2 regions of the Deinococcus grandis genome follow, and region 2 is predicted to be linked to the other one. Evidence: riboswitches for the same ligand, from Rfam matches in the RefSeq annotation. Region 2 holds a riboswitch; the other holds the start of a gene.
The links. Region 2 has a riboswitch for cyclic di-GMP ahead of DEIGR_RS07790 (glycosyltransferase). Riboswitches for the same ligand answer to the same signal wherever they lie in the genome.
Positions count from the first base shown of each region.

Region 1 (4,176 bases), 1.6 Mb from region 2:
CGGGCTGGTGGGGCTGCCGGGCTGGCCCGCCTCGGGCGTGCCGGGGATGGTGGGGTCGCCGCCGGGGGTGGGGGTGGGGTTCCCGAAGGACAGGCCGGGCAGGTTCACGATGTCCTTCGTGTCGTCCTTCTTGCTGGGGTCGTTGCTGCTGGTGCTCGTGACCGTCACGGTGGGCAGCGTGCCGGGCGCCGTGGGGGCACTGCCCGCGGGGAAGGTCACCTTGACCAGAATGTCGGCGGTCGCGCCGGGGGCCAGGCTGCCCACGTCGGGCACGCCGTCCCCGTCGGTGTCGGTCAGGGGGGTCCCGTCAGGCTTGAGCAGCGTCACGATCGTCCCGGTGGGGAAGCCCGCCGGCGCGGTGGTGATGTCGAACACGTCGGCGCGGTTGCCGGTGTTCTGGACGGTGTTCGTGAAGGTGATCGTGGTGGTGCTGGTGGTGGCATGCGCGGTCTGCGTGTCGCTGGCGCTGGGGGTGATCAGCACGCCCTCGGGGCTGGCGTAGGGGGCGGTGACGGGATTGCCGTTGCCGTCCGGGTCGGCCTTCGGCCCGATGAGGGTGGCGTCCTTGCGGTCCACGGTCGTGACGTTGGAGTTGTTGGCGTCGCGCGGGACGCTGGGGTCGTTGTTGAAGGCCGGGTTGTCCTGGCGGGTGCCGCTGGGGTCGGCGCCGTACTTGTCGGCGTTGGTGGCGGTGGTGGGCACCGTGTACACCTGGAAGAACTTGACGGACTGGTCCGGTTTCACGCCGGTGATGGTGGTGATGGGCGTGGCGGCGGCGATCTCGGCCGGGCTCAGGGTGCCGTCATTGTTGGTGTCGGCACTGGCGGGGTAGTACGTCACGCTGCCGGGGGTCTTCACAGCGGCGGTCGGGTCGGGGGTGTTGGTCAGGACGTAGGACTCGTTGGGGACGTTCCCGGTGTTCGTCAGGGTGTAGGGGAAGACCACGGTGTCACCGGGGCGGGCGGTGGCGGTCTGGCCGGGCTTGCTGTAGTCGGGGGTAGTGACGTCGGCGCTGCCGTCGTTCTTCACGATCGTGAAGCTGGGCACCGGCAGCACGGTGGTCGTGACCTTGTTTGACTCGACGGGGGTGGGGGTCGTGCTGCCTTCGGGGGTGAAGACGATCTCGGCGGTGTTGGTGATGACCGTTCCCGCCTCCGTCGCGGCGTGCGCGGCTCCGGCGGTGAGGGCGATCAGGGCGGTCAGGGTCCAGTGTTTCTTCATGGGCATCCTCCGGGTGGGGGGCAGGGGTGTTACTTGACTTTCACGCGGAAGCTGAACTTCAGCGTCTCGTCCGGGGTGAGGCTGGTGACGGTCCAGCGGACGGTGGTGTAGCTGCTGGTCGGGATGGGGACCTGACGCGTGACCTGCCGGCCGTTCTCGGTGGTGGTGACGGTCCGTCTGGGCTGGGCGCTGAAGGTCTTGCCGCTGTCGGTGGAGTACGTGACCGTCCAGCGTTCCCCGGCGGGGGTGGTGAGCACGCTGAACTCGGTGCCGCGCGGGACGGGAACGGTGACGTTCAGCTGGCCCAGGCGGCGGCCGGAGACGTTGCGCAGCGTGACTTCCTCGCGCAGGATGTCGCCGGGCAGGACGGTCCTGGGCGCGGCGATGATGGTCTCGGTGACCTTGCCGCTGCTGTCCGCGCTGCGTTTGACGAGATCCTGCGTGAGGGTGAAGGTGACGTTCTGCGGCGCGGTCGGCGCGGCCGGGGGCGTGGCCTGCTGGGCCTGGGCCAGCGTGAGGGCGAGGAACAGGGGCGGAATCAGACGCTTCACTCCGGGGGACCTCCGGGGGCAAAAAAAGTGACCGACAGCTGGGGGGATCACTCCCACCGTTCTGTCGGTCGCGCCACTCGCTCCTCATCTGGCTGAGGCGCCCGTATGCGCCAGATGATTCATTGCTCCGGAACAGCTGCTGGCCCGGGGACCGTCCCCGAGGATGCTGGTCTCACTTCACCGTGTTCACACGCTTGTCACTGACCGCGCGAACAATATGAAATTTCTCACCTGCGCATCCCGTCCATCATGTTGTCCCAGCGGGGGATTGTCAAACCCCCAGACGTCCGGCGCTGGCTTTCACAATGGGGGTACCGTTGCCCCCATCGAAGGCGTCGATCTCCTCAATGAAGCGGTCGAACAGGTAGCGGCTGTCGTGCGGGCCGGGGCTGGCTTCCGGGTGGTACTGCACGGAAAACACCGGGTAGCGGCTGTGCGCCATGCCCTCCAGGGTGCCGTCGTTCAGGTTGATGTGGGTGGGCACGAACGCCCCGTTGGGGATCGAGTCGATGTCCACCGCGTACCCGTGGTTCTGGCTGGTGATCTCCACGTTGCCGGTCAGCAGGTTCTTCACGGGCTGGTTGCCGCCGCGGTGGCCGAACTTCATCTTGAAGGTCTTCCCACCTGCCGCGAGGCCCAGGATCTGGTGCCCGAGGCAGATGCCGAAGGTGGGCAGCAGTCCCATGAGTTCCCAGGCGGTCTTGTGCGCGTACTCCAGCGGGGCCGGGTCGCCGGGGCCGTTGCTCAGGAACAGGCCGTGCGGTTGCAGCGCCATGATCTGCGCGGGGGTGGTGTGGGCGGGCACCACGATCGGCTCGATGCCGACCTCGGCCAGCCGCTCGATGATGGTGTGCTTGATCCCGAAGTCCATCAGGACCACGCGCTTGCCGTGCCGCAGGGTGGGGAACGCGTAGGGCAGCGCGGTCGTGACCTCGCGCGTCATGTCGTGGCCGTCAATGTCCTGATGGTCACGGGCGCGCCCCACGTACACGGCTTCCTCGGCGGGCGTGAACTCGCCGTACGGATCCTCCGGGTGCGTGAAGCTGCGGTGCGCGATGACGCCCTTGACCACGCCGCCCGTGCGCAGGCGCCGCACCAGCGCGCGCGTGTCGATGCCCTGGATGCTCACCACGCCGTACTGCTGCATGAAGGCTTCCAGGGACTGCTGCGCGCGGTGGTTGGAGTACTCGCCGCTGAACTCACGGCTGATGAAGCCGCGCACGTAGGGTTTGTTGCTCTCCATGTCGTAGATCGCCACGCCGTAGTTCCCGACGTGCGTGTACGTGATGGTCACGATCTGCCCGTTGTACGAGGGATCGGTCATGATCTCCTGGTACCCGGTCATGGAGGTGTTGAACACCACCTCGCCCACGGTCTCGCCGCGGTGCCCGAACGCGTACCCGCGGTACACGGTGCCGTCTTCCAGAGCCAGGATGGCCCGTTCTTTCCTGATCATGCTGTCCTCCATTCGCGCCTCGCTGGACGCGTTTCATGGCTCAGCTCTACGCGGCACCGTGGTCCCCCGGGGGGTCACCAGCGGTAGCGCACGCTCGCCTTGCCGATAATGACATTCCCCGAAACGGAGCGCTGTGAGGTCGTTCCGTCAAATCGGTTGATGAGGTCCGCCGCGCCCGTCATGGCCCCGGCGAACAGGCCGCTCAGGGCCCTGTCGCCGCTCAGTTCCCTGGGCAGCATCCCGGCGAGGTCCTGCGCCTTCAGGTCCGCCGGGTTGGGCTGGTACGACCAGCCGCCCGAGCCCTGCATGCTCAGACCTGCCGCGCGGAACGCCGCGTCGTCCGCCAGCACCGGCCCCTCGGCCAGCGCAGCGTCCAGCGCCTCCTGGCTGAAGGCGGTGATCAGGTAGTCGCCCCGGAAGGCGTACACCATCTTCAGTCCGGCCAGCACCTCGTCCAGGCCCTCGCTGGCCCCGGCCATGCCCGCGCCGAGCATCAGGGCGCGGGTGTCCACGTCGGCCATGGCGTCGTCCATCAGGGTGTCCATGCCGGTCTTCGTCAGGGACGTCACGGTGCCGCGCAGGCCGTCCAGCGCGTCGTTCACGCTTCGGGCGTACCCGGGCAGGTGCGCGTCGGCCGCCGCGCGGTCCGTGACCCGCTGGTACGACACCATGGTTGCCAGCCCGGCCAGCGGATCCTCCTGATTCAGGCCCGCCTTCAATCCGCCCGCCAGCGTCACCTGCGCGCACTCGTGCCCCAGGTAGCGCCCGGCCTGCTCCAGGTGACTGGCCAGCTGGCTGTCGGTCAGGAACCCGAACGGTTCGAGCAGGTCCACGCGGGTCAGCCAGCGGCCCAGGTAGGCGCCGGTGTCCGGGTGGCAGGCGGTCGCCTGCACGGCCTCGGCACTGGCGGGAATCACCCTCTGCACGCCGAAGTCGGTGGTGTCCAGC
Region 1 is NZ_BCMS01000001.1:3,153,550-3,157,725, forward strand. It holds gene DEIGR_RS15085 (DUF11 domain-containing protein) at 1-1,221, opposite strand, end outside; gene DEIGR_RS15090 (hypothetical protein) at 1,251-1,772, opposite strand; cyclic di-GMP riboswitch class II at 1,826-1,911, opposite strand; gene carA (glutamine-hydrolyzing carbamoyl-phosphate synthase small subunit) at 2,044-3,228, opposite strand; gene DEIGR_RS15100 (hypothetical protein) at 3,303-4,176, opposite strand, start outside.
Region 1: it holds a riboswitch for cyclic di-GMP, as region 2 does, so the genes downstream of both, DEIGR_RS15090 (hypothetical protein) here and DEIGR_RS07790 (glycosyltransferase) in region 2, are expected to answer to the same signal.

Region 2 (4,176 bases):
GAGGGGTCCGCCCGGACCTGCACCTCGCGCTGTACAACCCCTACGCCGCGCTGGACGTGAACGCCCCCGCACTGCTCACCTACGGCTTCCAGGCCGAAGCACGCCGCGCCGCGCTGCGCTGGCTCGGCGGGAACCTCGCGGCGGCCGGCACGCTGCCCTTCCCGGCCTGACCCGACTGGATAGGAGGGCGCTGGCGAGGCCTCCGGGCAGCCACAGGTCAGATCGGGGTCGAACATGCATGCCGCATGTGGCACCAGTCAGATCGGTTCGCTCACTGGACCCCTCCTGGCGCGGGCAGGTCATACCGGATTCAAGTGATTCCACATCATTCGGAGTCGCCCGGTGGCCCCCTCACCCTTCCGTCGCTTCGCGCCTCCCTCCCTCTCCCACAGGGGGAGAGGGGACAACGGAACGCGATCACGGTGCAAGCAAGTCAATTCAATCCCGTATTAGAACGCCTCGAAGCTGATTTCGTCCACCAGCATGTGCACGGTGCCGGTCGTGGCGGTGCCGCCCCACGCGGCGCTGTCGGTGGGCCACACGTTCAGCATGATGTGTGCGGCCTGCTGCGGGACGTTCTGCGTGGTCTCCCAGACTTTCGTGCCGTTCAGGAAGTACGTGACGCGGTCGGGGCGCCACTCGTACGTCAGGGTCTGGAAGCTCTGCCCGAAGGTGACGCCGGTGGGCAGCACGCTGTAACTCTTGTTGTTCACGGTGTTCCACACGGCCGCGTTCAGGGTTCTGGGGCGGTTGCCTTCGATTTCCAGGTCGATCTCGGTGGCGCTCTCGTTCACGAAGCTGAACGCGCCGCTGATGTTCCCGCTCTGGACCTTGCCGCTGCGGGAGGGGTTGGCGCTGGTGCTGGCGGCGCGGAAGCGGTAGGTGTACCGCCCGAAGCCGAAGGTCTGTGCGCTCTGGATCTCGGCGGCGCGGGCGCACAGGCCGGTCGCGCAGGCCTGCACGTTCAGGGTGAGCAGCAGGTGGCCGCCCTTCACGCTGGCGAGCGCCGGGTCGAACCCGCCGGTCAGTCCGGGCGCCTGCCAGAAGCCGGGCCAGCTGGAGCGGATCCAGCGGGCGCTGTCCAGCGTGTCGAAGGTCTCGGTCCAGGTGGCGGCGGCGGGGCGCAGGGTGGTTCCGGTGGCCTGCGGGGTGGACAGGTCGTTGCACGCGGTGAGCCACAGGCCCAGCAGGGCGGCGGCGGCGGTTCGGTGGATGGTCATGTGGCGTCTCCCTCTGGTGGCCCGGCTGACCCTGTGGGTTCCGTGGCTTTGCGTCCCCGCCTCGCGGCGGGTTTGCCCTGAGCATCGGGATGCTCGACTGCGCTGTGAGTGTCTCCTGAAGTCTCCTTCAAACCTCTTACATGAATGCCGCTCCTGGCTGGACAGGACGGCATTCCACCCATCCGGGGGTACGCCGCCGGGTTGGTGCGGGGCTCTTCAGCGGCGCGTGCAGACGCAGCGGCGGAACGCGTCCAGGGACGCCTCGCTGGTCGTGATGCGCCAGTCCACGCGGCCGTCTTTCAGGTGGAACCAGAACGCCCGGCGGATCTGCCCGAAGCCCGGCAGGGCCGCGCACATGTCCCGGATCCACGCGGCCTTGCTGCCGCCCTGCTCCACGCTGGCCAGTTCGCCCAGCTGCACGGGTTTGTCGCCCGCCACGAGCTTCAGCTGCCGGTACGACGCGGCGAAGGTGTCGCGGAAACTCAGCCAGCGGTTCCAGGGGTTGGTGGTGCCCCAGTTGTAGCCGTCCAGGCCGACCTCGTGCACCCACTCGCCGCCCGGGTACAGCGCCCGGTACGAGCTGGGCATGTCGGGGTACAGGATGTTCGGTGTCCACACCCAGCGCACCGGGGCCTTCTCGGCGCGGAACACGTTCACGATCCGCCGCCACGCCCGCACGAAATCCGCGGGGGTGTTGCTGCGGGTCAGCTGGTACGCGCCCCAGTTGCCGTTCATCTCCGGGGCGAAGGTCAAGCGGACCGTCACGCCGCCCCGCCGGATGTCGCGCGCGAACTGCCGCAGGTACGCGTCGTGCCGTCCGGCGGCAATGTCGCGGTACGGCACGCCCCGCACGCCGGACGCGGCGCGCACGCGGGGCTGCCAGGACAGTTCCAGTTCGCGGCCCTGAGCACTCAGGGTGCGGGCGTAGGCCTGGTTGAACGGTGTGTTCCAGTCCTGGAACCAGCGGACCGCGCCGAAGCGGCACCCCAGTTTGCGTTCCAGGGTGTCCAGCACGGCGGGGCTGTCCACCGTCAGCCCGAACACCCCGCAGGAGGGGAGGGGCGCGGCGTGCGCGGACGGCAGGCCGGTCAGGGCCGCGATCAGAATCCACTCATGAAGGGCGCGTGGGCGGAACGGTGTGCGTCTGGCCGGACGGCAGGCGGTTGGGGTGACGGCAGGCATGCACCGCGCATGATGGCAGCGTTCTGGACGGGCTGCACCGATGCCCCCGTCCGGGCCCCCTCTGCCTGTAGGTCCGCTTAACGCTGGCCCAGCGTGCCCCAAAGGTGATGTTCATGGCCCGTCAGTAACGGGCGATTAACGTGTGGTGCGTAGGGTATGGCCGAGGGTCCCCGGACCCCGACCCACCCCACACAATGCCGGGAGGCAACGATACTCGTCTTCGAATCGGTCACCTCATGAGACGAGTGGAGCCAGTGGTGAGACCGCCCCGAGGGAGGCCTCACCATGTCTATTCCTGTCGCTTTGCCGTCCACACTGCTGGGCTGGGTGCTGCTGATCATCGTCACCCTGCTGCTCCTCAAGGCCGTCCTGACGGTCACGCTGGCCTTCGCGCACGCCCGCACCGCCGCCCGCCGACGCGCCCGCGCCCAGGGCGCCCCGCTGCCCGGCGTGAGCGTCATGATCGCCGCGTACAACGAGGAGGTCGGCATCGCCGACACCCTGCGCTCCGTGCTCGCCCAGCAGGGCCCGGCATTGCAGGTGCTCGTCGTGGACGACGGCTCGACCGACGCCACCGCCGCCATCGCCGAGGACTTCGCCCGCACCGACCCGCGCGTCACGGTGCTGCGCAAACCCAACGGCGGCAAGGCCAGCGCCCTGAACCTCGCCGCGGACCACCTGACCTACCCGGTCGCGGTCAGCGTGGACGCCGACTCCGCACTGGCCCCCGGCACGCTGGCCGCCCTGGCCCGGCACTTCCACGACCCACGCGTGGGCGCGGTCGCCGGGGACGTGCGCGTCGCCGGGCCGGTCACGTCCCTGACGCAGATGCAGAACCTGGAGTACAGCGTCGGCCAGCAGATGGAAAAACGCGCGCAGGACATGCTCGGCGCCGTCAGTGTCGTGCCCGGCGCCGCCGGGGCGTTCCGCAGCGACCTGATCCGCCGCCTGCGCTACAGCCACGACACCATCACCGAGGACATGGACCTGACCGTCGCCATCGCCGCCGAAGGCTACGAGGTGCGCTTCGAACCCGGCGCCCTGAGCTACACCGAACCGCCCGTGGATCTACGCAGCCTGTGGCGCCAGCGGATGCGCTGGATGTACGGCACCTTCCAGGTCATGGGCAAGTACCGCCACCTGATCATGAACCCCAGGGGCGGCCGCCTGGGCTGGCTGACGCTGCCGTACGTGCTCGTCTACGGCCTGACCCTGGGTGGCGCAGGACCCATCTTCGACCTCGCCGCGCTGGCCCTGCTGACGCAGCACATGAACGACGCGCTGCTGCCCCTGCTGCTGAACGTCGGCGCGGACGTCGCCGTGGCCGCCGCCGCCCTGCTGCTGGGCCGCCAGTCCCTGCGGCCCCTGCTGATCACCCCCACCCAGCGGCTATTCCTGCGGCCCTTCGTGTCTCTGGTCGTCGTCATGACCTGCGTGACGTTCCTGCGCCGCCGGAACGTCCAGTGGAACAAACTGCCCCGCGTGGGCCTGCGCCTGCCCGGCGCCGCCCCCACCCGCGAGCCCCTGCCGCAGGCGGGCGACTGATGAGCGGCCCGGACCGCCCACGGCCCGCCCGCCGGACCGCGCTGCTCTGCGCCGGACTGGCCGCCGTCGCCCTGAGCGTGCTGGCCACCGCCGGGTCCGCCACGCCCAGTCCGGCACCGTCAAATCAGACGGCGTCCAGTGGCCCGGCCGCCGCTGCCCCCGCCCCCGGGAGCGTGCTGGCCACCCGCACCGTCACCCGCGACGCCCGCACACCCGGCGGCGAGATCGC
Region 2 is NZ_BCMS01000001.1:1,574,221-1,578,396, forward strand. It holds gene DEIGR_RS07775 (glycoside hydrolase family 3 N-terminal domain-containing protein) at 1-170, shown strand, start outside; gene DEIGR_RS07780 (glycoside hydrolase family 16 protein) at 450-1,220, opposite strand; cyclic di-GMP riboswitch class I at 1,233-1,307, opposite strand; gene DEIGR_RS07785 (glycoside hydrolase family 26 protein) at 1,437-2,402, opposite strand; cyclic di-GMP riboswitch class II at 2,594-2,680, shown strand; gene DEIGR_RS07790 (glycosyltransferase) at 2,688-3,947, shown strand; gene DEIGR_RS07795 (hypothetical protein) at 3,947-4,176, shown strand, end outside.